Regions from separate parts of the Candidatus Sarcina troglodytae genome, predicted to be linked through region 2. Evidence: riboswitches for the same ligand, from Rfam matches in the RefSeq annotation. Region 2 holds a riboswitch; each other region holds the start of a gene.
What was found. A riboswitch is a leader RNA that binds a small molecule or an ion and turns the genes downstream of it on or off. The one in region 2 is predicted to bind S-adenosylmethionine.
Positions count from the first base shown of each region.

Region 1: it holds a riboswitch for S-adenosylmethionine, as region 2 does, so the genes downstream of both, metF (methylenetetrahydrofolate reductase [NAD(P)H]) here and HH195_RS09350 (Na+/H+ antiporter NhaC family protein) in region 2, are expected to answer to the same signal.
Region 3: it holds a riboswitch for S-adenosylmethionine, as region 2 does, so the genes downstream of both, HH195_RS10565 (O-acetylhomoserine aminocarboxypropyltransferase/cysteine synthase family protein) here and HH195_RS09350 (Na+/H+ antiporter NhaC family protein) in region 2, are expected to answer to the same signal.

Region 1 is NZ_CP051754.1:1,448,385-1,458,646, forward strand. It holds gene HH195_RS06485 (ATP-dependent Clp protease adaptor ClpS) at 1-167, opposite strand, end outside; gene HH195_RS06490 (DUF1653 domain-containing protein) at 264-518, opposite strand; gene HH195_RS06495 (GNAT family N-acetyltransferase) at 533-973, opposite strand; gene thiI (tRNA uracil 4-sulfurtransferase ThiI) at 1,036-2,193, opposite strand; gene HH195_RS06505 (cysteine desulfurase family protein) at 2,190-3,335, opposite strand; gene HH195_RS06510 (ACT domain-containing protein) at 3,432-3,875, opposite strand; gene HH195_RS06515 (homocysteine S-methyltransferase family protein) at 4,132-6,453, opposite strand; gene HH195_RS06520 (vitamin B12 dependent-methionine synthase activation domain-containing protein) at 6,461-7,153, opposite strand; gene metF (methylenetetrahydrofolate reductase [NAD(P)H]) at 7,134-8,033, opposite strand; SAM riboswitch class I at 8,114-8,206, opposite strand; gene HH195_RS06530 (lysophospholipid acyltransferase family protein) at 8,475-9,203, shown strand; gene HH195_RS06535 (zinc-ribbon domain-containing protein) at 9,313-9,465, opposite strand; gene clpB (ATP-dependent chaperone ClpB) at 9,712-10,262, opposite strand, start outside.
Region 2 is NZ_CP051754.1:2,017,005-2,027,266, reverse strand. It holds gene HH195_RS09395 (hypothetical protein) at 11-682, shown strand; tRNA gene HH195_RS09390 (tRNA-Arg) at 791-867, shown strand; tRNA gene HH195_RS09385 (tRNA-Gln) at 871-945, shown strand; tRNA gene HH195_RS09380 (tRNA-Gly) at 947-1,020, shown strand; tRNA gene HH195_RS09375 (tRNA-Lys) at 1,043-1,118, shown strand; tRNA gene HH195_RS09370 (tRNA-Gly) at 1,122-1,195, shown strand; tRNA gene HH195_RS09365 (tRNA-Lys) at 1,219-1,294, shown strand; tRNA gene HH195_RS09360 (tRNA-Gly) at 1,298-1,371, shown strand; gene HH195_RS09355 (pyridoxamine kinase) at 1,473-2,306, shown strand; SAM riboswitch class I at 2,396-2,543, shown strand; gene HH195_RS09350 (Na+/H+ antiporter NhaC family protein) at 2,687-3,994, shown strand; gene ispF (2-C-methyl-D-erythritol 2,4-cyclodiphosphate synthase) at 4,117-4,590, opposite strand; gene HH195_RS09340 (class D sortase) at 4,706-5,272, shown strand; gene HH195_RS09335 (anti-sigma factor domain-containing protein) at 5,302-6,318, shown strand; gene rluF (23S rRNA pseudouridine(2604) synthase RluF) at 6,340-7,104, shown strand; gene HH195_RS09325 (alpha/beta hydrolase) at 7,147-8,100, opposite strand; gene HH195_RS09320 (tagaturonate reductase) at 8,377-9,831, shown strand; gene HH195_RS09315 (UxaA family hydrolase) at 9,912-10,262, shown strand, end outside.
Region 3 is NZ_CP051754.1:2,264,761-2,275,022, reverse strand. It holds gene HH195_RS10570 (amino acid permease) at 123-1,556, shown strand; SAM riboswitch class I at 1,692-1,802, shown strand; gene HH195_RS10565 (O-acetylhomoserine aminocarboxypropyltransferase/cysteine synthase family protein) at 1,964-3,250, shown strand; gene HH195_RS10560 (homoserine O-acetyltransferase/O-succinyltransferase family protein) at 3,252-4,127, shown strand; gene HH195_RS10555 (YjiH family protein) at 4,201-5,568, opposite strand; gene HH195_RS10550 (hemoblobin-interacting domain-containing protein) at 5,767-7,632, opposite strand; gene hcp (hydroxylamine reductase) at 8,040-9,677, shown strand; gene HH195_RS10540 (hypothetical protein) at 9,835-10,062, opposite strand.

The DNA.
Region 1 (10,262 bases), 570 kb from region 2:
AACATTATTTTATTTGCATCTTCTATACTTTTATTAAATATAGTAGATAAAATCTCTACCACAAACTCCATTGTTGTAAAATCATCATTATACATAAGTACCTTGAAATTTTTAGGTTTTTCTATTTTTATTTTATTCTTTTTTGTACTTTTTATATCAAATTCCATAGTGCCTCCTAGCTTGTAATCCATAATGTTTAATAATTACCAATTTATACTTTTATACAATTATATTAAAGAAATATTATAATTATCATTTAATTTTTAATGATTATTTAAACTTTTAACCTCATATTCTTCAAATCTATAAATCTGTCCTGTTGGGTTTTTTTTATTTTTAGGCACTTCTTCTAAAAACATATTATATGGTCTTACAAATCTACCACAATCTCCATATAAAGCTCTATATAAAACTAATTTTTCTTGTGTTTCTGAATGAATTACTATATCCTCAACTAAATATAAATCTCCTTTAAAATGTCTAAATATCTTTCCTTTTGACTTTTCTAAATCTATCATAATTTATATTCTCCTTAAATTTTCATCTTTATATGTGGTATATTAACTTCATAATATACATCTCCAAATTCTTTAAAGCCTACACTTTTATATAACTCTTTAACATATTCTTGTGCGGAAATTGTTATGTGCTCTTCTTTAAGTTCTTCTTGTATATATTTTATTAAATTTTCTAAAAGTTTTTTAGCCAATCCTTGTTTTCTATAATTTTTTAATACTAAAACTCTACCAATTGAACACTCATCATAACTTAATCCTTTTAAAACTATTCTTCCATAGGCTATAATCCTTCCATTATCTTCAAAAAATCCGTGATAACAAAGCTTATCTTTATCATCAAAATCCTGTTCATCTACTATCTTTTGCTCCATAACAAAGACTTCAAATCTCGATTTTACAATTTCATAAAGTTCATTTGTATTTAAATCATTAAAATGTTTTATTAAAAATTCCATAAATTCTCCTTTATAATATAAATGGTATAGCAAATTTTTTAAGCTATACCACAATGTCTATTTTAAAATTTATAAACTTCCATTTCATTTATTGCCTTTTCAACAAGTGTATCTATATCTAAAGCTTCTTCTGATTTTCTAATTTCTAAAACTCTTGGCTTTGTTTTTGGATGTTTTGGCACAAATATAGTACAACAATCTTCATATGGAAGTATTGATGTTTCAAAAGTATCTATATCTTTTGCTATATCTATAATATCTTCTTTATCCATAGATATTAAAGGTCTAAAAACTGGTCTATCAGCAACATCTGAACTAACTACTAATCCCTCCATAGTTTGAGATGCAACCTGACCTATACTCTCTCCTGTGGATACTGATTGAATCCCTCTTTTTTCTGAAAGGTAACACGCACACCTCATCATAAATCTTCTCATTATTATAGTTAACTCATCTTCTCTACATTTTTCTATTATTTCCATCTGTATTTCTGTAAATGGAACAACAAATAAATTTACCTTTTCTGTGTATTTAGCAAGTATTTTAGCTAAATCCTTAACCTTATCTTTAGCTCTTTCTGAAGTATATGGATGAGAATGATAATATATGCAGTTAAGTTCTACTCCTCTTTTTGCCATTAAATATCCAGCAACTGGAGAATCTATCCCTCCAGATAACATAAGCATCGTACTACCATTCATTCCATATGGAAGACCACCAACACCTTTTACTCTATCATCATTTGTAAACACATAAGTGCTTCCTTCTCTTATTTCAACTTGAACCTTGCATTCTGGCTTATGAATATCAACAGATACGTTATCTCCTAAATTACTTAAAACATATCCACCAACTTCTCTTGAAATTTCCATAGAGTTTTTAGGGAAATTTTTATTTGCTCTATTTGTTTCTATTTTAAAAGTTTTAGCATTACTTTCTTTAACTCTTCTTAAAGCCTCTTCTTTTATATTATCTAATGTTCCTTCAATTTCTGTAACTATTGAAACTTCTTGAACACCAAAAACTCTCCTCACTCTATCTACAACTTCATCCAAATCATTAGATTTTATAAACCATCTTCCTTGATCTAATACTATTTGATGTTCTACATCTTTTAATTTTTTAGTTATATTATTTTTTAATTTTTTTTCAAATTTGTTTCTATTTAATCCCTTTAAAAATATTTCAGGTGCATATTTAACTAATACTAATTTATTCATATTTTTATTCTCCTTAAAAATTTTAGTGATTCCTTTAAATTATCTATTGTATAATCTATTTCCTCTTTAGTGTTGTACCTTGAAAAACTAAATCTTATAGCTCCTTGTATATACTCTTTAGTAAGTCCTATAGCATTTAATACATGACTTCCTTTAGCTTGTACTGATTTTGAAGAACACGCTGAACCAGTTGAAACAAAAATCCCTTTTTCTTCTAACATATGTAAAAGAACTTCAGCTCTAACGCCTAAAAATGATACATTTAATATATATGGTATTATATTTTTATCAATTGGGCTGTTTATTTTTACATCATTTATTTCTTCTAATTTTTTTATAAAATATTTTTTTAATTCTAAAATCTTTTCATAATTTTTATCCATACATTCAAATGCTACATCACTAGCCTTAACAAAAGATAAAATTCCTGGTAAATTTTCTGTTCCAGATCTCACGCCAAATTCTTGTCCGCCACCTTCTATCAAAGGATTTAAATTAAGACTTTTTCTTATATAACAAAAACCAATTCCCTTTGGTCCATGTATCTTATGTGCTGAAGCAGTATAAAAATCTATATTACATTTTTTAACATCTATTTTTATTTTTCCGTATCCTTGAACCCCATCAACATGAAATCTTGCACGATTACTAGTATTCTTTATTATATTCCCTATTTTTTCTAAGTTTTGAATTGAACCTATCTCATTATTAACTTGCATTATAGATATAAGCACAGTATTTTTCTTTATAGAATTTTTTAATTCATCTAAATCAATAAATCCAAATTTATCAACATTTAAATAAGTGACTTCAACACCTTTTGTTTCTAAATATTTTAAAGTATTCAAAACACTAGCATGTTCAAATTTAGTTGTTATAATATGATTACCCTCTTTTTCAAAATTTTTCAGAATCATATTATTACTTTCACTTCCACCTGACGTAAAGAAAATCTCTTCTTTTACTGCACCTATTTTTCTAGCAATATCTTGTTTAGCTTCCATAAGCTTATTATGACACTTTAAACCTAAGCTATGTAAAGAAGATGGATTGCCATAATAATTTATCATAGCATCTTTCATTACCTCTACAACTTCATCTAAAGGTTTAGTAGTTGCACTATTGTCAAAGTAAATATCCATACTTCCCATCCTTTCTTAATTTTATTCTGTTTATTATTTTAACTTATATAACACAAAAAGAAAATAGGTATCTATGAATAAACCTTCATAACACACCTATTTCTCCATAGCAATAAGCTCTACTTCCTTAACACCATAAAGTTTTTTAATATCTTTTAATACATTGTTAAAATTATCTTGCATAGATGAAATGTCTATAGTTACAGTTACGTGTGCTATACCGTTTATTGGTATACCTTGATTTATAATCAATATATTTCCTCCCGCTTCTGAAAGAAAAGTTAAAATAGAAGATAAAACTCCTTTTTGATGAATAACTAACATATTAAATATAACTTTAGTTCCCTTTGACGCCATATCAGAAAATTCAAATACAAAATCTTTATATTTATAATATACACTTCTGCTTATTCCAGCTATTTTAGTAGCTTCTGTTATTTCCTTTACTTTTCCTTCTTTTAATATTTTTTTTACATTTATAACCTTTTCAAAAACATCAGGTAATACTTTTTTATCTATTATTAATAAATTTTCACTCATATATTTATCACCTCTATGTATTGTAAAAAAGCTATAAAATCTTTACCTATTATGAATAGATAAAGACTTTATAACTTAATTTTATCTACATTAGATTATAATATATTATATATAACATTAAAACCCCTAATTGCTTATTGCTGTTTTTTTAAATCTAATGTTTTTTATTATTTAATCCCCAAATTTCTATATACACTATATCATGTATCCCGATAAAATACAAGTGTTTTTCTACAAAATACATTTTTTTTATTTGTTAACACAATACCTGTTTAGCAATCTCTACTGATTGTTTTGCATCTTTTGCATAAAAATCAGCTCCAATTTTTTTAGCATATTCTTTAGTTAATACAGCACCTCCAACAAAAACTTTTGCATCTATATTGTTTCTTCTGATTTCCTTTATAGTATCCTCCATACTTTTTAATGTTGTTGTCATAAGTGCACTTAAACCTATTAATTTAACTTTATATACTTTTAATGCTTCTATTATTTTTTCTATTTCAACATCTTTTCCTAAATCTATAACTTCATAACCATAATTTTCAAGCATTATTTTCACAATATTTTTACCTATGTCATGAATATCGCCTTTGACTGTTGCCAAGACTATTTTTCCTGCATTAATTTTCTCTTTACCATTTTTTAATAAACTCTCTTTTAAAACTTCAAAAGCCTTTTGAACAACCTCTGCAGAATTTATAAGCTGTGGCAAAAATATTTCTTCCTTTTCAAAAGAAAGTCCAACTTCATCTAGAGCTGGAACTAAATATTCATTAACTATATCTGATTCTTCCTTTTTTTTTAAAAGATTTATGGTTTCATTTTTGACTTCATCCTTTAAACCTTTTATAATCATATATTTTAAATCCTTCTTAGATTCTTCAATTACCTCTATATTTTTTCTGTCTTTATTAAAATTATAATATTTTATAAACTCACTAGAATTTTTATCATAATTACTTAAAACATTAAATGCCCGTATAACATCCATCATCCCTTTAGAATTTGGATTCATAATAGGTAAATCTAGTCCTCTTCCTAAAGCTAAACTTAAAAATGTTTCATTTATAAGAAATCTGTTTGGAAGACCAAAAGATATATTTGAAACTCCTAAAATGGTTTTAACTCCAAGCTTTTCTTTTATCATTGTTATGGATTTTAATGTTTCAAAAACTTCTTTTTGTTGAGCTGAAGCTGTTAAAACTAAACAATCTATAAATATATTTTCTTTACATATTCCATATTCTTGAGCCCTGTTTATTATCTTTCTTGCTATTTTAAATCTTTCTTCACAAGTGCTTGGTATCCCTTTTTCATCTAAAGTAAGCCCAACTACACATGCGCCATACTTTTTAACTATAGGCAATATATTATCTAATACTTTATCTTCACCATTTATAGAATTCACTATAGCTTTTCCATTATAGTATCTTAATGCCATCTCTATAACATTTTTATCTGTTGAATCTATCTGAAGAGGCACATCTAGAATTTCTTGTATACCTAAAATAACATTTTTCATAACTTTTTCTTCATCTATATTAGGCAACCCAACATTGATATCTAAAATATCTGCCCCTCCCTCAACTTGTTCTATAGCTTGTTTTAATATATAATTTAAATCATTGTTTTTCAAAGCTTCCTTAAACAATTTTTTACCTGTTGGATTTATTCTCTCACCAACTACTTTAACACCATCTATTTCCACAAATTTAGAAGGAGTACATACAGCACATATATTTCTTTTCTCTCTTTTTTTAATATTTTTCTCTTGTATTTTTTCTCTAACGGTTGCAATATATTCTGGAGTAGTTCCACAGCATCCTCCTAAAATATCCGCACCTAAACTTAAAAATTCAACCATATAATTTGAAAATTCATTTTTATCTATATCATAAATTGCTACCTCTCTATTCATTTTTGGAAGACCAGCATTTGGCTGCACTATAACTTTTTTATTCGCAACCTTTAATATTCTCTGTATTATAGGCTTTATTTCTTTTGGTCCTAAGGAACAATTTACACCAATTGCATCTACTCCTAAGCCTTCTAAAGTTATAACCATACTCTCAGGAGTACACCCTGTAAATGTCCTTTCGTTTTCTTCAAAGCTCATTGTACAAAATACGGGAAGATTACTATTTTCTTTTGCTGCTAAAACAGCCGCTTTTGCTTCATATAAATCCGTCATGGTTTCTATTAATATAATATCTGCACCAGATTTCACACCTTGAAGTATTTGCCTTTTAAATATCTCATATGCTCTATCAAAACTTAATGTTCCCATTGGTTCTAAAAGTTGCCCTATAGGTCCTATATCTAATGCAATTTTTACATTTCTGTCTGCAACCGCTTCTTTAGCAATATTTACAGCACTATCTATTATTTCCTCTACTGTGTATCCATATTTTTTAAGTTTAAGCTCATTTGCTCCAAAAGTATTGGTTGTTATAATATTAGCCCCTGCATTTATATATTCTTTATGAATATCACAAATTATATCTTTTTCACTTATATTAAAGCACTCTACTCCATTTTCAAGGCTTAAACCTTTTTTTTGAATCATAGTTCCCATTGCACCATCAAATAGTATTATTTCCACAGATATCACCCTTTCTCTTGTATAAACAATCTTTATTTTTTAAGCAAACAGCACATTTTTGTATTTGTTTTTCTATATTCTCTTTTGATATCCCAATTATTGCTGTAACTGATTTTCTGGGTATTAAAATATTATTTTCTGAACATGTAAGCCCTATTTCTTTTGGGCAATTTAAAAGATTTATAAAATTACTTTGAATCTCTATTGGTAAATCTCCATAACCTGGACTATACCTTGTTGTTATAAATCTATTTTCTCTTTTCATATCATTTTTTATTGCTTCTTCTAATGAATCACAAACTTCTTCAATAGCAGTTGTTCCACAACAATCTATAATAATTGATTGTGATAAAGACTTCTTTTCATAAAGTCTAAATAATTTTTCAAAATCATTTCCTAATGTTGTTGCTATTAAAAAACATTCATCACATAATCTTAAATGTTTCTCTATGTCTTTTCCCATTAAAATAAAATTCGTCCCTTTTAATAATATTCCTTCTTCTACCCTTACTATTTTATATCTTTTAATTACATATCTTAAATGTATATAATTCTTTACTAATTGTTTTATTGTCTTAATATCATCCTTTATTTGTTCATCTAATATTTGTCCACCATATCCTAAATATCTTAAAATCTCAATTGTATTTATTTTAATTTCTTCCAAATTCATCTATACTCCTTTTATTTATGCAACTTACTATTGATGATATATTCTTTATTATACTTTTAGCAACTATTGGATTGTTCATAGTATATATATGAACTCCTTTAACTCCTGAAGACACTAAATCTATTATTTGTTCCACTGAATAGGCTATTCCAGCATCTCTTAATGCTATAGCATCATATTCATATTTATCTACTATTTTCATAAATTTTTTAGGAAAAGTAGCACCACATAAAGAAATTATCCTCTCTATCTGTTTTTTATTTACAACAGGCATAACACCAGATTGTATAGGAACATCTATATTCGCACTATAAACCTTGTCTAAAAAATTATAAAATATATTATTATCAAAAAATAATTGCGATACTAAATTATTAACTCCACAATCAACTTTCAATTTCAAATTTCTTATATCTTCATCTAAAGTAATACACGCTGGATGTCCTTCTGGATAACAAGCACCTGCAATATTAAAATCATTATACATTTTCACATAAGAAATTAAATCACTTGCATATTTAAAATCACCACAAGTACAATTTCCTGTAACATCTCCCCTAAGAGCTAATATATTTTCAATATTGTTATTTTTTAATAATTTTAAAATCTTATCTATATCTTTTTTAGTTGATTTTATACATGTTAAATGTGCAACTGATTCTATATTATACTCATTCTTTACTTTACTAGCTAAATCTATTGTTTTATTATTAATAAACGATCCTCCAGCACCATAGGTTACACTTATATAATCTGGATTTAAAATTTTTAACTCATCTAATGTATTATATATTTTGTTCACATCACCATTAGGTTTTGGTGGAAATATTTCAAAAGATATTACGACCTCTTTTTTATTAAAAATTTCACTAATTCTCAATTACTAATCCCCCCTAAAATAAAAACGCCTAAGAGAAATATCCTAGACGTTTATACAAATACAGTATATACATAAAATATCTCTTATCTTTCAGTAAAAACTGCAGGATTTAGCACCATAAAATTGGTTGCTGGGCTTCATAGGGCCAGTCCCTCCACCACTCTTGATAAGTATATTAAATTGATTTTTATTTATCATTCTTTAATTGTTAAATTTTAAAAAAATTTAAATAAGTTTATTTATATTTATATGCTAAAACTTTATTAAATAGAACTTTTAATAGTTAATATAGTTGTTGTTTCATGACATTTATAATATGCTATAATTATATTGTCATTATCTAAATTATTATAAATTTTAATATTATATTACTTATAAGGAGGTGAATCCGTTAATATATAAACTTAAAATAAAGTTTATATGATTTAAAACGGATTAATAATGTTTAGATCATTTAAATGGTATATACTAGGATACGTAGGAACGTTAGTTGCTTTTATTCCTAAAGAAAAGGAAGCTCAAAAACTACTTGCTGAAGGGAAAATAGATGAGATGAATAATATAGTTTGTCTAGGCACAAGAACTATATCACAAAAACTAATAAAACTTTCCGATTCAACTGTAAATGTTCATGGGCTTGAAAATATTCCTGAAGGTCCTGTCTTATTTGTCTCTAATCACCAAAGCAATATGGATATTGCTATAATTTGTGGATTTATAGACAAACCTAAAGGTTTTATTGCTAAAAAAGAATTAAAAAAATTACCTTTAATAAATAAATGGATAACCCTAGCAGGTTCTATATACTTAGACAGAGAAAACCCTAGAAAGTCTATGGAAGGAATATTAGAAGGTATTAAAACTTTAAAAAATGGACACTCTCTAGTAGTTTTTCCTGAAGGTACTAGAAGTCGTGGCGATAAAATGGGGGAATTTAAATCTGGAAGCTTTAAATTAGCAACTAAATCTAAAGTTCCTATAGTTCCTCTTACAATTGATGGGACTTATAGAGTTATGGAAGCTAACAAAATACTAATTAAACCTAGTAATATAAACTTCTATGTTCACAAGCCTATATACACAGACAAACTTTCTAAAGAAGAAATTACAAAATTACCAGAAACAGTTGAACATATCATACGAAGCAAACTCCCAAATAAAGGAGAGTAATTATAGTTGATTTAATATTTTTGATAAAATATTAAATATATCTTGTTTATTTTGCATTATACAAAAATAAGAGCTATAAAAAATTATAGCTCTTATATGTTAAAACAAATTATCTTCTATTTTGTTGCTTTCTTGCTCTTCTGCATTCTGGACATCTTACTGGATCATTATCAAATCCTTTTTCTTTGTAAAATGCTTGTTCTCCCTCTGTGAATATAAATTCTTTTCCACAGTCTTTGCATACGATTGTTTTATCTGCCATTTTCTATTCCTCCAATTAGAAAGATAAATAACTATTAACAAACTCTCTAAAATGGAGAAATTCATTAATTAATTAAAATCTTTATTTATTTTATTGTTATTTTAGCACAGTATTTATATGTTTTCAATAAGTTTTATTAAATTTTAGCAAAAAAATATTTACGTTTTCATAAAATAAAATTTCTTTAAAAAGACACTTTAATATATCTTAATTTAATTTCAAACCATTAAAGTGCCTAATTATTTTTTAATTATTTTTTATAACAATATTGTTTCCATCTGTATCTACTATTATAACAGAGTTATCTTTTATCTCTCCAGCTATTATTTTTTTTGCAATATCTGTTTCTAAAACATTTCCTATAAACCTTTTAAGTGGTCTTGCTCCATAAACTGGGTCATACCCTTGCTTAGCTAAAATTTCTTTAGCAGAATCTGTTACATTCATGTCAATATTTCTATGTTTTAATCGTTTTTTAACATCTTTTAAGAATATATCAATTATCTTTTTAATTCCTTCAAGATTTAATGGCTTAAACATTATAATGTCATCAACCCTATTTAAAAATTCAGGCTTAAACCTTAATTTCATTTCATTCATTACAGCATCTCTTGCCTCTTTAGATATTTCACCATTTTCATTGTTTTCTAGAAGATAGTTACTACCAATATTTGATGTCATAATTATTATTGTATTTTTAAAATCCACGGTTTTACCTTTATTATCAGTAAGTCTTCCATCATCTAATATTTGTAAAAACATATTAAATACATCTTCATGAGCTTTTTCTATTTCAT
Region 2 (10,262 bases):
GGGAGAGTTTGTGAAAAATTATAATTCTATATCTTATTGGGAGCCTTTTATACGAAAGAATAAAACTTTAAGAGAACGGGTGTTTAGATATGACTATATAACAGATAAAACTATATATCTCCATTATACTATTTTCACTAAAAAATCTGGGGTAGAAAGTGGATGGGTGCCTGCTCCAAATATAGATGCTTTTTTGGGATATGTACAGTATTGCTTTTTGCCACAAGCTTATTATATGTGGATTTATGGAAGAGAAAAAACTATTACTAAAATTCCGATAGCAACAGTAGATTCTATACTTAATGATGCGGTGATAAAGAATAAAGTTACAGATGATGAAAGAAAATATATAGAAGACGATATAAAGGAAATTAAAAATTTATGGAGATTTAAAAATGAAGATTGTCATAGAAAAATTATAAGTTTTTGTAGTAAATTTAACTCTAATTGGATAGGTGATGCTAATTCGTTTTTATATATGAAAGCATTTTTTAGTTCTAAGGAATTAGGTGAATTTGTTATAAAAACGATTTCTCAGACGAATTATACGAAATGTTTTAAACAAGAAACGTCTATGACTAGAGATGAATGGTTAAATTTTTGTGAGCAGGCAAGTAAGGATAGGCAAAAAGGAGAACAGTTAAAGCAATATTTATTCAAAGAACTAAAGGAAATAATTTAATATTTATCATGTTGTATATATAAAATAAAAATAATAAAATGTATTGACAAGATAAATTACATGTTATATAATTTATCTTGTCGTTGAAAAACGTACAAGCAAAAACGTGTATCTTTAGCTCAGCTGGATAGAGCAACGCCCTTCTAAGGCGTGGGCCTGGGGTTCGAATCCCTAAAGGTACACCATTTTGGGATATCGCCAAGCGGTAAGGCAACGGACTTTGACTCCGTTACTCGTAGGTTCGAATCCTGCTATCCCAGCCATGCGGGTGTAGTTCAATGGTAGAATGTCAGCCTTCCAAGCTGAACACCCGGGTTCGATTCCCGGTACCCGCTCCATTAAAATTAAAAACAGTTTTGTGCATTATTAGCTCAGTTGGTAGAGCACCTGACTCTTAATCAGGGTGTCCAGGGTTCGATCCCCTGATGATGCACCATATGCGGGTGTAGTTCAATGGTAGAATGTCAGCCTTCCAAGCTGAACACCTGAGTTCGATTCTCAGTACCCGCTCCATTAAAAATTAAAAACAGTTTTGTGCATTATTAGCTCAGTTGGTAGAGCACCTGACTCTTAATCAGGGTGTCCAGGGTTCGATCCCCTGATGATGCACCATATGCGGGTGTAGTTCAATGGTAGAATGTCAGCCTTCCAAGCTGAACACCTGAGTTCGATTCTCAGTACCCGCTCCAAATAAAGAACAGTTTGATAAGCTATTATCAAACTGTTTTTGTTATATAAAAATGAAAATATGTAAGAAAGGATTGTCTAAAATAAGGCTAGAGTAAAAAATATGAATTATATAAAAAGAATTGCAGCCATACATGATATGTCCTGTTTTGGGAAAGCATCATTAACTACAATAATACCTATTTTATCTGTTATGGGAAATGAAGTTTGTCCTATGCCAACGGCTATTTTATCTACACATACAGGTGGGTTTGGCAAACCGGCTTTTGTTGATTTGAGTGATTTTATGCAAGAGGCTAAAAAACATTGGGAAGGTTTAGAAATAAATTTTCAATGTATTTATAGTGGGTATTTAGGAAACTCTAATCAAGTTAATTTTGTAATTGATTTTATAAGAAGTTTTAAAAAAAATGATACACTTGTAGTTGTTGATCCTGTTATGGGGGATAATGGGAAACTTTATATTGGAATAGATACTAAGATGGTAGAAAGTATGAAAAAGCTTATAGCATTTTCTGATATTATAACACCTAATATAACAGAGGCTTGTTTTTTACTTGGAAAAGAATATAAAGAGTTTTTCACAAATGAAGAAGTTGAAGAATATGCTATAGAACTTAGTAAGTTAGGGATAAAAAAAGTTATCATAACTAGTGTAGTAAATGAGTATAATAAGGAGTATATAAATACTATAGCTTATGATAAAGAAGAAAGGAAGATTATTAAAATAAAAAACAAAAGGATAAATGCTTCTTACTCTGGAACTGGGGATGCATTTACTTCGATTGTAATAGGCTCAATGATGCAAAACAAATCTTTTGAGGAATCTGTAAAAAAAGCTTGTGATTTTCTACAAAAAGTAATTAAAAATAGTTCTAAACTTGATTATCCTAAAAATCAAGGGATAATTTTAGAAAAATTTTTAAAGGATATTTAGAAAAAAATTTAATAAAATGTAGAAAATATATATAAATTTATGATTGACAAATTTTATAATAGATGTTAATATAAATAAAAATCGAATAATTCTTATCAAGAGAGGCGGAGGGACTGGCCCTGTGAAGCCCAGCAACCAATATTATTAATTTGCTTTTAATAAGTGTATTTAGGCTTTTATTAGTAATATTAAAATATAGTGGTGCTAATTCCTGCAGATTTAACTGAGAGATAAGTGATAAACACGTATATGTAGCTTCTGTCTAAATCGGCAGAAGTTTTTTTATTTTATAAATGCTATTATAAGGTTTGAAACTTTATTAACTTAGGTTTACTGCTTTTAAGATTATTTGGTTTAATTATTTTAGGGAGTGATTTTAAATGGAAAAAAGTAAGGGAAATGCCTTAGCATTATTGCCATTAATTCTTTTTATGGCTATATATTTAGGAGGAGGTATATTATTAAATGATTTTTATGCTATGTCTGTTTTGGTTCCAGGAATAATTGCAGCAGTTGTAGCTATTTTCATGAATAGAAAAAAAGGTTTTAATAATAGTTTAGAAACATTTTGCAAGGGGGCTGGACATTTAGATATTATCTTAATGGTGTTTATATTTATTTTAGCTGGAATTTTTGCTCAAGTTGCAAAATCAATGGGTGCTGTTGAAGCTACAGTAAATTTAGGGCTTACAGTTATTCCAAGCAATATCTTAGTTGCAGGGATATTTGTTATTTCGGCTTTCATTGCCATATCTTTAGGTACATCTATGGGAACAATCGCGGCTGTTGCTCCAATAGCTGTTGAAATAGCGGCTAAAACAGGACTTGCTACTCCTTTAATAGTTGGTGCAGTAGTTGGAGGAGCTATGTTTGGAGATAACCTATCAATGATTTCTGATACAACAATTGCGGCAACAAAAACTCAAGGTTGTGAAATGAAGGATAAATTTAAAACTAATTTTAAAGTTGTTTTACCTGCAGCTATTATAGCTATTATAGTTTATATTGTTTTAGGAAATGGGGCGCAAGTTGCATCTGCTTCTTATGATTACAATCTTATAAAAGTTATACCTTATTTAGGTATTTTAGTAGCAGCATTGTTAGGTGTTAATGTAATAATGGTGTTAACAGGTGGAATTGTATTAGCTTCAGGAATAGGCTTTTTAACAAATTCTTTAACTGTAAATACATTTTTAGATTCTGTATCTTCTGGTATATCAGGAATGAGTGAGACAATTATAATTGCTCTTTTAATAGGAGGTATAGTAAATGTAGTTAAAGAAAATGGTGGAATAGATTTTATATTAAATTTAATAACAAGCAGAATAAAAACAAAAACTGGAGCAGAACTTGGAATTGGAGCTTTAGTTGGAATTGTTGATGCGTGTACAGCTAACAATACAATAGCAATAGTTACGGTAGGTCCAATAGCTAAAAATATATCCAATAAATATGGGTTAGAATCTACAAGAATTGCAGGGATACTAGATATGTTCTCTTGTGCAATGCAAGGAGTTATACCATATGGAGCACAACTTTTATCAGCAGCAGCAATAGCTTCTGTATCCCCAATAGAAATAATGAAATATCTTTTCTATCCATATTTAATGGGGATTTGTGCAGTGATATTTATTACTGTATTTAAATCAAGAAGTAAGGCAAGTGTTCTTAAAAAAGAGTTAGCATAAAACAAAAAAGGGGTTGTATCAAATGTTTGATATAATCCCTTTTTTATTTTAAAATAATGTGCTAAAAAGTAAAAATTTTTACTTTGCAATATATTATTTTAATATTAAAGGTTAAGGAATTATTATTTTTTTAGTAAAAGACAGATACTTTGTGAAGAAATACCTTCTTTTTTACCAGTAAACCCTAAACCCTCTTCTGTTGTTGCTTTTACATTTATTTGATTCATACCTATATTAAGAGCATTTGATATATTCTCTCTCATGGTGGTTATGTGAGGCGCCATTTTAGGTGCTTGTGCAATAATTGTAGAATCTATGTTTAATATTTCAAAGTTATTTTTTTTAAGTAATTCACCTACATAAGTTAATAGCTTTATGCTACTTATTCCTTTATACTTTTCGTCAGTATCTGGAAAATGCTTACCTATGTCTCCTAGGGCGGCTGCACCTAAAAGACTATCCATAATTGCATGAAGTAAGACATCAGCATCTGAATGTCCTAAAAGCCCTTTGTCATAAGGAATATTAACACCGCCAATTATTAAATCTCTATTTTCTGTAAGTTTATGAACATCATAGCCCATTCCTATTCTCAAAAAAATCACCTCTTTTAAAATTTTACATTATTTCAATTTTCAAGAACTTAATATAAATGTATAATATAAATATATAATATTAATTTAATTTTAGAAAGGGAGAATTTTATGTTTTATGTATAAATTAAAAAACGTGATTGGTATTACTTTTATGGGTATAGGTATTTTGTTAATTTCAGTTACTATTTTTATGAAATATGATACTTATAAAAGACAACAGGATAGTTTAGAAAGTTTTAAAAATTTAAATTTTTATGATGAAGATGATGAGCAAGTTGAGATAGAGAATAATGTGGATAAGCCTATGGCGGTTTTAAATATACCAAAAATAAATTTGGAGATAGCTGTAGTTGAGGGGGTAGAAAAAGAAAATATAAAATATCTTGTGGGGCATTTTAAAGATAGTGTTATGCCAGGTGAGGTAGGTAATTTATGTATTGCAGGGCACAGAACGTCTAATTATGGTCAACCATTTAAAGAAATAGATAAATTGGAAAATGGAGATGAAATTATATTTACTTATAAAAATAAAGAATATATATATTTGGTAAATTCAAGTTTTGTAGTCACTCCAGATGAAACTTATATATTAGATAATACTGAAAATGAATCTATTGTAACAATAGTTACTTGTACATTAGACAGCAAGAATAGGTTGATAATAAGAGGAAGATTGAAATAACAAAGGGTTAAATGGGGGATTAAATATTTATGGATACACAAAGTATAGATTTTATGAGAGATAAATATATTTTTTCAAAGGAAAGACATATAAGAAAGGTTAGAAAAAATATTTCTAAAGAGCGTATACGCCTTTTTATAAATGAACTAAAAAAATATAAAATATCATTGCTTAAATTAAGTAGAAAAGAAATTAGTCAAAGAGATAGAAATTTATTGTTAAATATAGCTTTATATATTTATGAGGATGATAGAATGTTAAAATTAATAAGAAAGAATAAAACTTTACCTTTTAACAAACTATCCAAACAAACCAACATAAATATGGATTTTTTAATAAAGTGGAGGGGTTATATATTAGCTTATGTTATATTAGCTTCGGATAATAAATATGTAGACATTTATGATTATCTTGATGTAAACTTTAAAGAGTTAGAAAATAATAATACTAGAAGAACTTATGTAGACATTGATATATATAGAGGTGTTGTTCTTGAAGTGTATAAAAATAGTGCTGTAATATTAACAAGTTCAGGTGAATTTATTAATATAAATAAAAGAAATGAGATTATAGGTGCTGATATATGCGGGAGAAGAAAGTTAGGACTTAAACCATATAAAAAATTAATAATTTGCATTTCTTTATTATGTTTTATAGTGGGGGCTTTAGGTTTTTATTCTTATGGGAGAGAAAGGTCTACAATAGTAATTCAAGGGACATCACGAATAAAGTTTACAGTAAATAGTTTTAATAGGATAACTTATGGGTATTCTGCTACGGAAAAAGGAAAATTGCTTTTAAATGAAGCAAAATGGAAAAATAAAAGTGTAACTTCAGCTCTAGATGATATTTTTAGTTTCATGAGCGAACTTGATATGATTCCTAATAATAGGAAAATTGAGATAATAGTTACAGGAGAGAGCTTAAAAGAATCTAATATAGACAATATTTCTGAATATGTTTCGTGTATAAATAGTGATGGTGATTTAAGTAATGATATAAGAGTGATCATAAATAATTCTGGAAATGAAAAAATATTAAAATAAACTAGAGAAAGGTTTGTTAATATGGATAAATGTTTAAAGAACAAACGAAAAGAAGAAGTAAGATTAAATAAGTATATAAGTGATACAGGCTTTTGCTCAAGAAGAGAGGCTGATAAATTAATTGAAGAGAATAGAGTGAAAGTAGATGGCATTAAAGCTACTATGGGGAGTAAAGTTTTTAGAGGGCAAAAGGTTACAATAGATAATAAAGAATTAAAAGTAGAAAATAAATTAATTTATATAGCATTAAATAAACCAAGAGGAATAACGTGCACTACTGAAAAGAAAATAAAAGGGAATATAGTAGACTTTATAAATCATGAGAAAAGAATATTCCCTATAGGAAGATTAGATAAAGATTCAGAAGGATTGATATTTTTAACTAATGATGGAGATATTGTAAATAAAATATTAAGAGCGGGAAATAATCATGAAAAGGAATATATCGTAACTGTAAATAAAAATATAAATGATAAATTTGTAAGAGGAATGGCAAATGGAGTACCTGTTTTAGATACTATAACAAAAAAATGTTATGTTGAGAAATTAGGGAAAAATAAATTTAAAATAGTTTTAACTCAAGGGCTTAATCGTCAAATAAGAAGAATGTGTGCGTATTTTGGATATAATGTTATAAAACTTGAAAGAGTAAGAATAATGAATGTAAAATTAGATAATTTGAAGACAGGAAGTTGGAGATATTTGAGTGAAAAAGAGTTAAAAGAAATAATTAGGCTTACATCAAATTCTATAAAAACAGAAGAGGCTTCTAAAATAAAAAAATAGGAGATTTTTAATCAAAAATCTCCTATTTTTTTATAAATACTTTTAACATATATATTTATCTGTGTCGTTTAAAGCATTTTGAATGAAATCAGATATTTTTCTAGAATAAAGTTCTTTGTTGACAATTACGGACTCTGCATGAGCTGCATTATCTACAAGAAAAATTTGTTTAAGACCTTTCGTCTTAGCATTATAAAGTTTTTCACACATATAAGAGGGCACAAAAGTATCCTTGCTTCCATGGATAAATAGTATAGGTATGGATGTATTTTTTACTATGTTTATAGGACTAACATCTTGAAATCTAAATTTAGCCTTAAATTTTATAATTAAATTTGTAATATTAAGAGTTAGTAATAATGGATAGTAAGAAATTTTATTAGCATGACATGATACCTCATATTTCATAAGTTCATATAAGTCACAATAACCACAATCTTCAATTACAAATTTTATGTTGTTATTTAATGGGATAGTTTGAAGAACTGTACTAGCCCCCATTGATTCACCATGTAATCCTAGAATTATATTCTTCCCAAATCTGTGTACTAGATAGTTTATCCAAAGATTAACATCTTGTTTTTCAAAATAACCATAAGTAGAATATTTACCTTCACTTTTACCATGCCTTCTTTGATGTATAATAAGTACGTTAAATCCATTATTAAAAAATATATCAAAGTATTTTAAAGATCCAATATATCCAATAGATATTCCATGAACCAAAATTATAAATTTATTTGTATGTTTTTTATTTAGAAGCAACATGGCAGATAATTTTAAATTATCAATAGATGTTATTTCTATATTTTCTTTTTTTAGAGATTTGTATAAATCATCATTTATAACTCTTTTTTTTAAGAGAAAATCATAGCTTTCATTTTCATTTCTTAATTTGCGAGTTATAGAGGATTTAAATATAAATATAGAAAAATATATGACGAATAAAATAAATAGAATTAGAAATATACATAAACATATTTCAAAATAAATCATAAAAAAATCCTCCTTGTATAATATAATAATTATCATTATATTATACTTTAAACAATATAGAAACATAGAATAAAAATTTTATACACTTCTATATTTATTAAATTTGAACACGATAACAATAAAATAAGATATAGATTATGAATTATCTTACAAAATAATTACAAATAATGTTATTCACGTGTTCAATAAATGATATAATAGAATAAATTAAGATTTGTTAATACTTAGAAAATTTGTTTTAAATAAAAAATAAGTTTTAATATTAGGGGGATTTTTATGAGATTAAATAAAGGATTATTTCAAAGCTATAAAACTTATCCAGAAAAAATTGTACAATTTGGAGAAGGAAATTTTTTAAGAGGTTTTGTTGATTGGCAGGTTCAAAAGATGAATGAAAGAGCGGATTTTAATGGTAGTGTTGTAGTTGTACAACCATTAGAGAATGGAATGGTACAAATGTTAAACAATCAAGATTGTTTATACACATTATATTTACAAGGAATGAAAAAAGGTGAAGCTGTTAGAGAGCATGAGGTGATAAATAGTATAAGTAGAGGTCTAAATCCTTACAAAGAGTATGAGCAATATTTAAAGATAGCTGAACAATCTGAAATAAGATTTGTCATATCAAACACAACTGAGGCTGGTATTGCATTTGATGAAAACGATAAATTGGAAGATAAACCTCAAAATACTTATCCAGCAAAGTTAACAGCTCTCTTATATCATAGGTTTAAATTTTTTAATGGAAATAAGGAAAAGGGATTAATAATTATCCCATGCGAGCTTATAGATAGAAATGGTGAAAAACTTAAAGAGATGGTTTATAAGTATGTTGATCTTTGGAACTTGGAAAGTGAATTTATAAACTGGCTTGATGAGGCAAATATATTTTGTTGTAGTTTAGTTGATAGAATAGTTCCTGGATATCCAAGGGATAATATTTCTAAAATAACAGAGGAATTAGGTTATGAGGATAATCTTATAGATGTTGGTGAACAGTTCTATCTTTGGATAATAGAAGGACCTAAGGAAATAGAAAGAGAATTTCCAGTGGGAAAAGCTGGCTTGAATATAAAATTTGTTGATGATATGACACCTTATAGAACTAGAAAAGTTAGAATTTTAAATGGAGCACACACATCTTTAGTTCCAGTTGCTTATCTTTGTGGATTAGATACTGTTAAAGATTCGGTTGAAGATAATTTAGTTGGTCAATATTTAAGAGAAATAATATTTGATGAAATTATTCCAACATTAGATTTACCAGAAGATGAATTAAAAGAATTTGCAAATGATGTTTTAGAAAGATTTAGAAATCCGTTTATAAAGCATTATTTAATGAGTATAGCATTAAATTCTATGTCAAAGTTTGAAACAAGAGATTTGCCATCATTATTAGAGTATCTAGATAGAAAAGGAACTCTTCCTAATAAATTATGTTTTTCTTTAGCTGCATTAATAGAATTTTACAAAGGTAAAAGAGGAGATGAAGACATTGCTCTAAAAGATGGACAAGATGTTTTAGGATTTTATGAATCTTTATGGAGTAAATATGATGGAAATGATAATAGCTTAAGAGATATAGTTATAAATGTTTTAGGATATAAAGCAATTTGGAAAAAGGATTTAAATGAAATACCAGGATTAACAGATAAAGTTTCTGATTATTTGATAGATATTGAAAACTTAGGAATTAAAAATGCTGTAAGAAAAGTAATGAATAAATAGAAAGGAGTGCAAGGATAATTTAATTATAGTAATTAAAAATTGTACTGAGTTTTAAAATTATTGATATCCTTGCTAATGTTATGGAAAGTATCATTAAAATAAATGAAAATGACAATGTATGTGTAGCATTAGAAGATTTAAAGAAGGGGGATATTATTGATGTTAGTGGTAGAAAAATATTAATAAAAGATAATATAAAGATGGGGCATAAGGTAGCTATAAAAAGTATTAAGAGCAATGAAAATGTGATAAAGTATGGTTTCCCAATTGGGCACGTATTTTTGGATGTTGAGGAAGGAAGTCATGTGCATACACATAATTTAAGAACTAACTTAACAGGGGTTAGGAATTATAGTTTTCACCCTAAATTAATAGTAAATAATATAAAAAATGAGAATTTAACTTTTAAAGGGTATAAAAGAGAAAAAGGT
Region 3 (10,262 bases), 250 kb from region 2:
TGTCGTCTTGCAAAGAAGTAGTTTTTTTGCTTTAGAAAAAATATGTTTTGAATTATATATTTTAAACAATGGATTGTTCTAAAAATTAGATTTGAAAGTTAATGAAAGAGGAGGTTTTTTGTTTGGAGAATAAAAAGAAGCTTTCAATGTTTGGATTTTTGTTTATAACAGGTTCAATCCTTGTAGAGTTGTATGAATATCCAACCTTTGCAACATCAGGCTTTAGTGCTGTGTTTTATTTATTAGCTGGAGGATTTTTATGGTTTTTACCAGTTGTATTGTGTGCAGCAGAGATGGCAACTGTTGAAGGATGGAGTGAGGGTGGAGTTTTTACTTGGACCAAAAATACTTTAGGTGAAAAATGGGGATTTGCTCACATATTTTTTCAGTTTGTTGTTTTTACAATAGGTGCAGTAACAATGATATATTATGTTGTGGGTGCAATAGCATATGTAACTGGATGGACAGCGTTAAATTCAGATCCAACACTTAAATTTTTAGCAGTAATTATAATTTTCTGGGCTGTAACTTTTATTCAATTAAGTGGAATAAGAAATACGGCTAAAATAGCTAGAATTGGATTTATAGGTGGTGTTTTAATACCAGCATTTATTTTATTTATTTTATCAGCAGTGTACATATTTTCAGGAAATCCAATTGATATAGACATAAGTACAAAGACATTTTTACCTAATTTTACAAATATAAATTCATTGGTTGTATTAGTGTCATTTATGTTATCTTATATGGCGGTTGAAGTTTCAGCAACTCATGTAAATGATATGAAAAATCCAAAAAGAGATTACCCAATAGCAGTAATTATTTTATTATTTTTAGCAATAATTTTAAATACAATAGGAGCTATATCAGTAGGTGCAGTTGTCCCTAAATCAGTTCTTAGCTTAAATGAAGGAGTATTTCAAACTTTTGCACTACTTATTAATCACTTCGGGCATTTTTCATGGCTTGTGGATATTATAATAATTTTCTTAGCGATTGGTTCTATTGCAGAGGTTAGTTCTTGGATTGTAGGACCAACTAGAGGACTTTCTGTTGCAGGTGAATATGGAATATTTCCTAAGGGGTTAGCTAAAAGAAATAAAAATGATGTAGCACCAAAACTTTTAATAATTCAAGGAATTGTTGTTACAATGTGGGCAATAGTTTTAACTTTTGGAGGCGGAAGCTCTAATGTTTCATTTTTTATGGCAATGACATTAACAGTTATTGTTTATCTTGCTGCATATTTTTTATTTTTCTTAGCATATATTAATCTTGTACTTAAGAAAAGAAATTTAAAGAGAGCTTACGAAATACCTGGGGGAATAGTAGTAAAACTTATTTTAGCTATAATAGGTTTAATATTTTCAGTAATAGCCTTTATAATATCTTTCTTGCCACCATCTGGTCTTCAAAGTGGTAGTATAGGAGAGTATACAACAATATTAATTGTTTGTTTTGCAGTAACTATGGTGTTACCTTTTATAATTTATTATGTGTTTAAAGGAAGAAAGATTAAAGCAACTTCAAATAATGTAGAAGCTAAGGTTAGTTAGATTAAAATATTATTAAAGTTTTTATAAATAGGAATATTTTACTTTAAATATTATTATAAATTATATTAAGAAGTTGTAACAAATAAAATAAATATTAAATATTATAAAAATATAATTAAAAAATAAATAAAAAATCTTTTATCAAGAATGGTGGAGGGACTGGCCCTATGAAGCCTAGCAACAGCCAATAATCATATTGGAATTGTGCTAAATCCTGCAAGAATTTATTTTTTTGAGAGATAAAAGTAGTTTATGAGTACATTAATTTAGTAACTAAACTATTTCTTTATCTTTTTAGATATAGAAATAGTTTTTTATTTTATAGAAAAATAAAATTTTATTTATCATGTATAAGTTAATTATTATTGATTATTGCTAAAAAATGTAGTATTAAGGGGGAATTAATAATGAATAAAGAAAATTTGAAAAAAGAAACATTATGTATAAAAGGTGGATATAATGGTGAAACGTTAAATTCAGTTACGTTACCAATAGTTCAAAGCACATCTTATAGATTTGATAGTGCAGAGCAGGTGGCTAATCTTTTTGATTTAAAAGAAAATGGGCATATATATTCTAGAATAAGCAATCCAACCGTGGCTGCACTAGAAGAAAAATTAACAGCTCTTGAAGATGGAGTTGGTGCAGTTTGTGTATCATCAGGTCAGTCAGCAGTGCTATTAGCCGTTTTAAATATTTGTAAAAGTGGTGATCATGTAGTTTCAGTTTCTAGTGTTTATGGTGGAACTTTTAATCTATTTAATGTAACATTAAAGACTTTCGGAATAGAAACAACATTTGTTGATCCTTATGATAGTGAAGATGAAATTTTAAGTAAGATTCAAGATAATACTAAGCTTATATTTGGTGAAACCATAGGAAATCCTAGCCTTAATATATTTGATTTTGAAAAATTTTCAAAGGTTGCAAAGATATCTAATATTCCTTTAATTATAGATAATACAACTGCAACGCCGTATCTGTTTAATCCATTTAAATATGGAGCTAATATTATTGTTCATTCTACAAGTAAATATATAGATGGTCATTCGGTAGCGTTAGGTGGTGTGATTATTGATGGAGGTAATTTTGATTGGGAAAATGGAAAATTTAATGAGCTTACAGAACCAGATCCAAGTTATCATGGGTTAAAATATGTGGAAACTTTTAAAAATTCAGCGTATATAGTTAAGCTTAGGGTAACGCTTCTTAGAGATTTAGGGAATGCAATTAGTCCTAATAATGCCTTTTTAACTAACCTAGGATTAGAAACATTGCATTTAAGAATGGATAGACATAGTAAAAATGCTCTAGCCTTAGCTAAATTTTTACAAACTCATAAGAATGTAGAATGGGTTAATTACCCTCTTTTAGAATGTAATAAAGATTATAAGATAGCTAAAGAGTATTTACCAAAAGGAGCATCTGGTATATTAACATTTGGTGTAAAAGGAGGAGTAAAATCTGCTAGAAAACTTATAGGTAGTTTAAAATTAATTCCTTTGGTTGTTCATTTAGGAGATGTTAGAACAACTTTAATACATCCAGCTAGTACAACACATAGGCAATTATCAAAAGAAGAACTTAAAATTTCAGGTGTATCAGAAGATTTAGTTAGGGTTTCGGTAGGAATTGAAAATATAGATGATATAATATGTGATTTTGAGCAAGCCTTAAATAAGGTAGGATATTAAAATGACCATTTATATTTCAAAAAAATTTCAAGCAATAGAGATATTAAAAGATGAAAATATAAGTATAAATTTTAATGGATGTAAACATGGGGCAAAGCATATTGGAATAGTTAATTTAATGCCTAAAAAAAGTGAAACAGAAGCTCAAATAGTAAAACTTTTAAATAACTGTGATGAGGATTTGAATATTCATTTTATAAAAATAAATACTTATAAATCAGAACATGAAAATTATAGATATATGCAATTAAATTATGAGGATTTCGATGAGATTAAACAAAAGCTTGATGGGATTATAATAACGGGAGCCCCATTAGAGAAAATAGAATTTAGAGATGTTTCTTATATAGATGAATTAAATGCTATATTAGATTATATAAGAAAGAATAAAAAATACTCGCTTTATATATGTTGGGGGGCACAAGTTGCTTTGAATCATTTCTATGGCATAAGAAAAGAGTTAAAGGGAAGTAAAATATTTGGAGTATTTAGACACAAGATTATAAAGAGAGATGATATTTTAAAAGATGTTTATAATTCTTTTAAATCACCTCATTCAAGGTACACATCTTTGAATAGACAAGATATAGAAAATAGCAATAGTTTAGAACTTTTGGCTATAACAGAGGAAAATGAAGAACATATTTTAAAGGGAAACTTTAATGATTATTATATTTTAGGACATTTAGAGTATGATAAAGATACGCTAAAGAAAGAGTATTTAAGAGATTTAAATAAAGGATTAAAAATTAATATTCCAAAGTATTATTTTAAAAACAATTCCATAGAAAGTGATATAGATTTTAGTTGGCGAGAAGATGCTATTAAAATTTATAGTAATTGGATTAAAATTATAAGTAAAGACAATGGTAAATAAAATTTTAAAAACTCCTAAGTATAAAATATTTAGGAGTTTTTGATTATAATAATTTATTTTGTTTAACTGTTTTTTAAAATAATATATGAGCAATAAGAGTTATTATAGGCAATGTTATCAATGTTCTCATTAAAAATATTATAAACAAATCTTTAAGTTTCAAAGGTATTTTAGAACCTAAAATTACACTTCCAACTTCTGAAAGGTATATAAGTTGTGTTACTGAAACGCAAGCTATTATAAATCTTGTCATATCTGATGATATTTTTGTAGCCATAACTGATGGTAAAAACATATCAGCAAAGCCAACTATAACTGTTTGCGAAGCCGCCTGAGCTTCTGGTATTCCTAAAAGTTTAAGTAGCGGAATAAACGGTGCTCCAAGCCATTGGAATATTGGTGTATATTCTGCAAGTCCTAATGCGATAGTTCCCATAGCCATAACTATTGGTAAAACACCAATCCACATATCTAAAACATTTAGAAATCCTTCTTTAAAAAAAGCTTTAATACCCTTTTGAGTGGATGCTTTTTTTATAGCTAAATCAAGACCAAAGGTAAATGGGGTATAGCCATTTGGAATTTTTTCTGTGCTTTTAGGTTGTACTCCATTATGATATTTATTAGGAATATTTTTAAGTGGCCAAGTCCTAGGTAAAACTATAGCAGCGATAATTCCAGAAATCATAACAGTTAAATAAAATGGTATGAACATATGGCTAAGACCAACTTGAGATATTATAACAAAACTAAATGTAACTGACACAACAGAGAAAGTTGTACTAATTACACAAGCTTCTCTTTGGGAATAGAATCCTTCTTCATATTGTTTTGAAGTTAGCAATACTCCAATTGTTCCATCTCCAAGCCAAGATGTTATACAATCTACTGAAGATCTTCCAGGAAGCTTAAATAATGGTCTCATTATTTTGGTAAGCATAGAACCACAGAACTCTAAAAGACCAAAGTTTAATAATAATGGTAGGAATAATCCTGCAAAGAAAAATACCACAAACAACGTAGGTAAAAGTCCTGTAAGTATAAATGCACCTGTATCTTCAGAAGATATAAAGCCTGGCCCTATATTTAAATAAGACATTAAAACAAATAAAGCTCCTAATATTCTTCCAATTAACCATATAGGTTTTATATCAAAAAATGTTTTACATACTTTATTATTAATCATAAATTTAGGTTTTGTTATTTTGTAAATTGCAGTAATTACACCAACTAAACAAATCAAAATTGTAAGGACAAGGGGTAATATATCACCTAATAAGCCTTGTACAATATTTGAACAAACTGCAATTGGAATTGAAAGTTCACCATTATAGTAAATGGGAACCATAAATAATGTAACTCCTATAAGAGAAGGGATTATAAATTTTAATAGATTACTATTATTATTTTTTTGTTTGTTAGTCAACTCCTTAATCAACATAGAATTTCCCCCTTACATGTATAAATATAAAGTAAATTTAAGTAATACTTGTAAATTATACAAATAAATATATAAAAAATCAATAGTTTCAAAGGAATTAATTTAAAAAAAATAATATTTATGTATAAATATACAAATTAATAATAAAAGTAAAAAACTTCTCTTTATTAAATTTAATATAAGAGAAGTTTTTTATGATTATTTAGTAATTTTTAATCCATTAATATTAGATAATATTTTAGTTGAAGTGACATTATTTGCACTAATATTTAATGATTGAAGATTAGATACGTTAGCAAGTGAATCAATATTTGTTATATTATTATGGCTTAAATCTAAGTTGTTTATAGTTAAGCCGTCTAGAGCACTTATATCACTTAAGTTATTATATGATAGATTTAATGAATTTATATCAAATCCTTTTAATTGTTGAATTCCATTTAAGGTAGTTAAATGTTGTCCAGATAAATTAATATCAAGAGGGGCAACACCGTAGTTATTTTCGACACCATAGCAATATGAAGCTAAATTATAATATGTTAGTTCATTAGGACTTACTTGAATAGCGTTTGCAACAGCATTAGCTAAAGCTTTATTCCCATCAAAAGTCATAGGTGTTTCAACAGGGTTTACAGTTATATTATTGCTATTTGTATTAAGTGTTATTGTATTATAGTAAGGTATCTCTATTTTAATAGTATTATCTCCAGTCTTATTTACTAAAACATTATTTATAGTTAAAGAACCACTATAATCATAGTTTTCAGTATATGTTTTTCCATTAATAATAACATTTATATTAACATTAGTTAAATATGCATTCCAATTAAACATATTTCCAAAGTTTATTGTTAGATTTTCAGTTTTTGTAGTTTGAATTCCGTTTATAGTTGCTGTGGCTTCGCCTAAATGGTTAGTTATACCATCTACTGATGCTAGAACATAATTTGTGCCAACTTCATCAATTTTAAATCCATTGTTTTCTTGTGTTAATGTATTTTGATTTTTATTTGATAAAGTTATGTATTTAGAATAATAGGATGTTTCATTTGTGCCTAGTGCCCCATTAACTATTTCAATATCATTCTTTGTTAAGTTAATTACACTACCAACAGTTCCGGTATAATTGGAATTCTTTAATTTTAATTGAAGTTGGTTAGATAAACCTTCTATAAAGTTATTATTTAATCCATTGCTTGTTAATCCTTTTATTCCAAATGATAATGGATTTTGGCTTAACAAATTATTTTGAGCAGTAACACTTGTTAAACTTTTTATTCCTTCTAGAGGAGTAAGAGATGATATATAATTATAATTAACATTTAGTGTATTAATATTTGATATTTTGTTAATAGAATCTAGGTTGGTTATATCATTATGGCTTAAGTCTAAGTTGTTTATAGTTAAGCCATCTAGAGCACTTATATCAGTTAAGTTATTATTTGATAAATTTAATGAATTTATATCAAATCCTTTTAATTGTTGTATTCCATTTAAGGTAGTTAAATGTTGTCCAGATAAATTAATATCAAGAGGGGCAACACCGTAGTTATTTTCGACACCATAGCAATATGAAGCTAAATTATAATATGTTAGTTCATTAGGGCTTGCTTGAATAGCGTTTGCAACAGCATTAGCTAAAGCTTTATTCCCATCAAAAGTCATAGGTGTTTCAACAGGGTTTACAGTTATATTATTGCTATTTGTATTAAGTGTTATTGTATTATAGTAAGGTATCTCTATTTTAATAGTATTATTTCCTGTCTTATTTACTAAAACATTATTTATAGTTAAAGAACCGCTATAATCATAGTTTTCAGTATATGTTTTTCCATTAACAATAACATTTATATTAACGTTAGTTAAATACGCATTCCAATTAAACATATTTCCAAAGTTTATTGTTAAGTTTTCAGTCTTTATTGAGTTTGAATTTGTTGTGATAGTACTATTAATATTGTGATTTGGTAATGTTTGAGCGTAGGTTACAGTTGTTGGTAAACCAATTGCTCCTATTAGTAAAGCAGAGCTTATAATTAATCCATAAATTTTTTGTCTATTCATTTTAATCCTCCTGTACGTATTGAATATGAATCGATATTCTATGTATTCATATTTATTAAACGCAATTAATAAATTAATTTTTAAAAATATATGTAAATATGTTTTTTCAACAGGTTTATAATTATATCATAAAAGAAATATATAGGAAAATAGGAAAACGAAACTAATTATAAATAAATTAAAAAATAATATCTGTAACATGAGTTACAGATATTATTTTTTTAATAAACTATAATAATAACTGTCAACAGTGACAGCAAAGACAAAAGAGATTAGAAATTAAAATACATACAATGTATAAAAACAAAAGACGAAATTAAAAAAAACAAAAGATAAAAATAATAAAGAATTAAGATAAATTAAGATAAATTAAGATAAATTAAGATAAAAGAGGGAGTGTAAAAATTATGAGTATGTTTTGTTATCAATGTCAAGAAACAGCAGGATGTAAGGGATGTACAGTAAAAGGAGTTTGTGGAAAAACTGAAGATTTAGCTAAATTACAAGATTTATTAGTATACATAGTAAGAGGAATATCTGCAGTTAGCACAAAAGCTAGAGAAGTTGGAGTTATAGATAAGAATGTTGACAACTTTGTAGTTGAATCATTGTTTGCTACTATAACTAACGCTAACTTTGATAAAAATGTGTTTGTTTCAAGAGCAAAAGAAGGACTAGCTTTAAGAGAAGCTTTAAAAGTTAAGGCTAAAAATGCAGGTGCAGATTTAGCTAATTTACCAGAAGCTGCAATGTGGACAGGTGAAACAGAAGAAGCTTTAAATGCTAAAGCTGGCATTGTTGGAGTTTTAGCAACAGAAAATGAGGATGTAAGAAGTTTAAGAGAACTTATAACTTATGGTGCAAAAGGACTTTGTGCTTATTTAAAACATGCAAAAGCATTAAATTATGATGATGATGAAATTCATGGATTTATGCATAAAGCATTAGCTAAAACTTTAGAAGATTTATCAGTAGATGAATTAGTTGCTTTAACTCTATCAATGGGTGAATATGGCGTTAAGGGTATGGCTCTTCTTGACAAAGCTAATACTGAAAGTTATGGAAATCCAGAAATAACTAAAGTAAATATAGGTGTTAGAAATAACCCAGCTATATTAATAAGTGGACATGATTTAAGAGACATGGAACAATTATTAGAACAAACTGAAGGAACTGGAGTTGACGTTTATACTCATAGTGAAATGCTTGCCGCTAACTACTATCCAGCATTTAAGAAATACAGTCACTTTGTAGGTAACTATGGAAATGCTTGGTGGAAACAAACTACTGAATTTGAAAGCTTTAATGGTCCAATACTTATGACTACAAACTGCTTAGTACCACCTAAAGATAGCTATAAAGATAGAGTTTACACAACTGGTGTTGTAGGATTTGAAGGATTAAAACATATAGATAAAAATGAAAAAGGAGAAAAAGATTTCTCAGAAATAATAGAACATGCAAAAAGATGTGCTGCTCCTACTGAAATAGAAAGAGGAGAAATAGTTGGAGGATTTGCTCATAACCAAGTTATAGCTTTAGCTGATAAAGTTGTTGAAGCTGTTAAAACAGGAGCAATTAAAAACTTCTTTGTTATGGCAGGATGTGATGGTAGAGCTAAATCAAGAAACTACTATACTGAATTTGCTGAAAAATTACCAAAAGATGCAGTTATATTAACAGCAGGATGTGCTAAATATAAATATAACAAATTAAACTTAGGTGATATAAACGGAATCCCAAGAGTTTTAGATGCAGGACAATGTAATGATTCATATTCATTAGTTGTAATAGCTTTAAAATTAGCAGAAGCATTTGGATTAGATAGCATAAACGATCTACCACTTCACTACAATATAGCATGGTATGAACAAAAAGCTGTAATAGTATTACTATCATTATTACACTTAGGAGTTAAAAACATTCATTTAGGACCAACACTTCCAGCTTTCCTTTCACCAAATGTTGTTAAGGTATTAGTAGACAACTTTGGAATAGGTGGAATTACTAACGTAGATGATGATTTAAAAATGTTCTTAGGATAATAGTTTTAAGATATATATAAATGATATAAAAAATGCATAAGCAATTAAAAATTTACTAAAGATAAATAAATCAAGTTAAACAAAATGTATTACAATAGCTTTAAAGGTGCAGTCTATTTCTAGGCTGCACCTTTTTTTAATATAAATAAAAATGTTACTATCGTGATGTATCAGAACTAGTTGTAGCATCTGCTTCAGCACTAGAACTAGTAGTGGAATTGAACCTAACATCTTTAGCTAAAATAAGACTTAAATTACTATTTAGTGTGGAAATAAAAGCTATTAAAGTTAGAAGTTCATTTTTAGTAAGCGTATTTGATACTGAATAGGCAGTTGCGGTAGCTAAAAAACTAAGTTCCAAATCAGTTAAATCAAAAATAGTCATAATTAATACCTACTTAGAAATTATATTTTAAAATAAATATGCTTTTTATTGAGCAAAAAAGTTTATTATAATTTTATGGAAAATATTTATGATTTATGATACTTTTTAAATATTATGATTAATTTTAAGAAAGGACTAAAGTAGTTGCTTAGAATTAATGTGGATTTTAACACACAACTAAAATAGATAGATTGTGTATT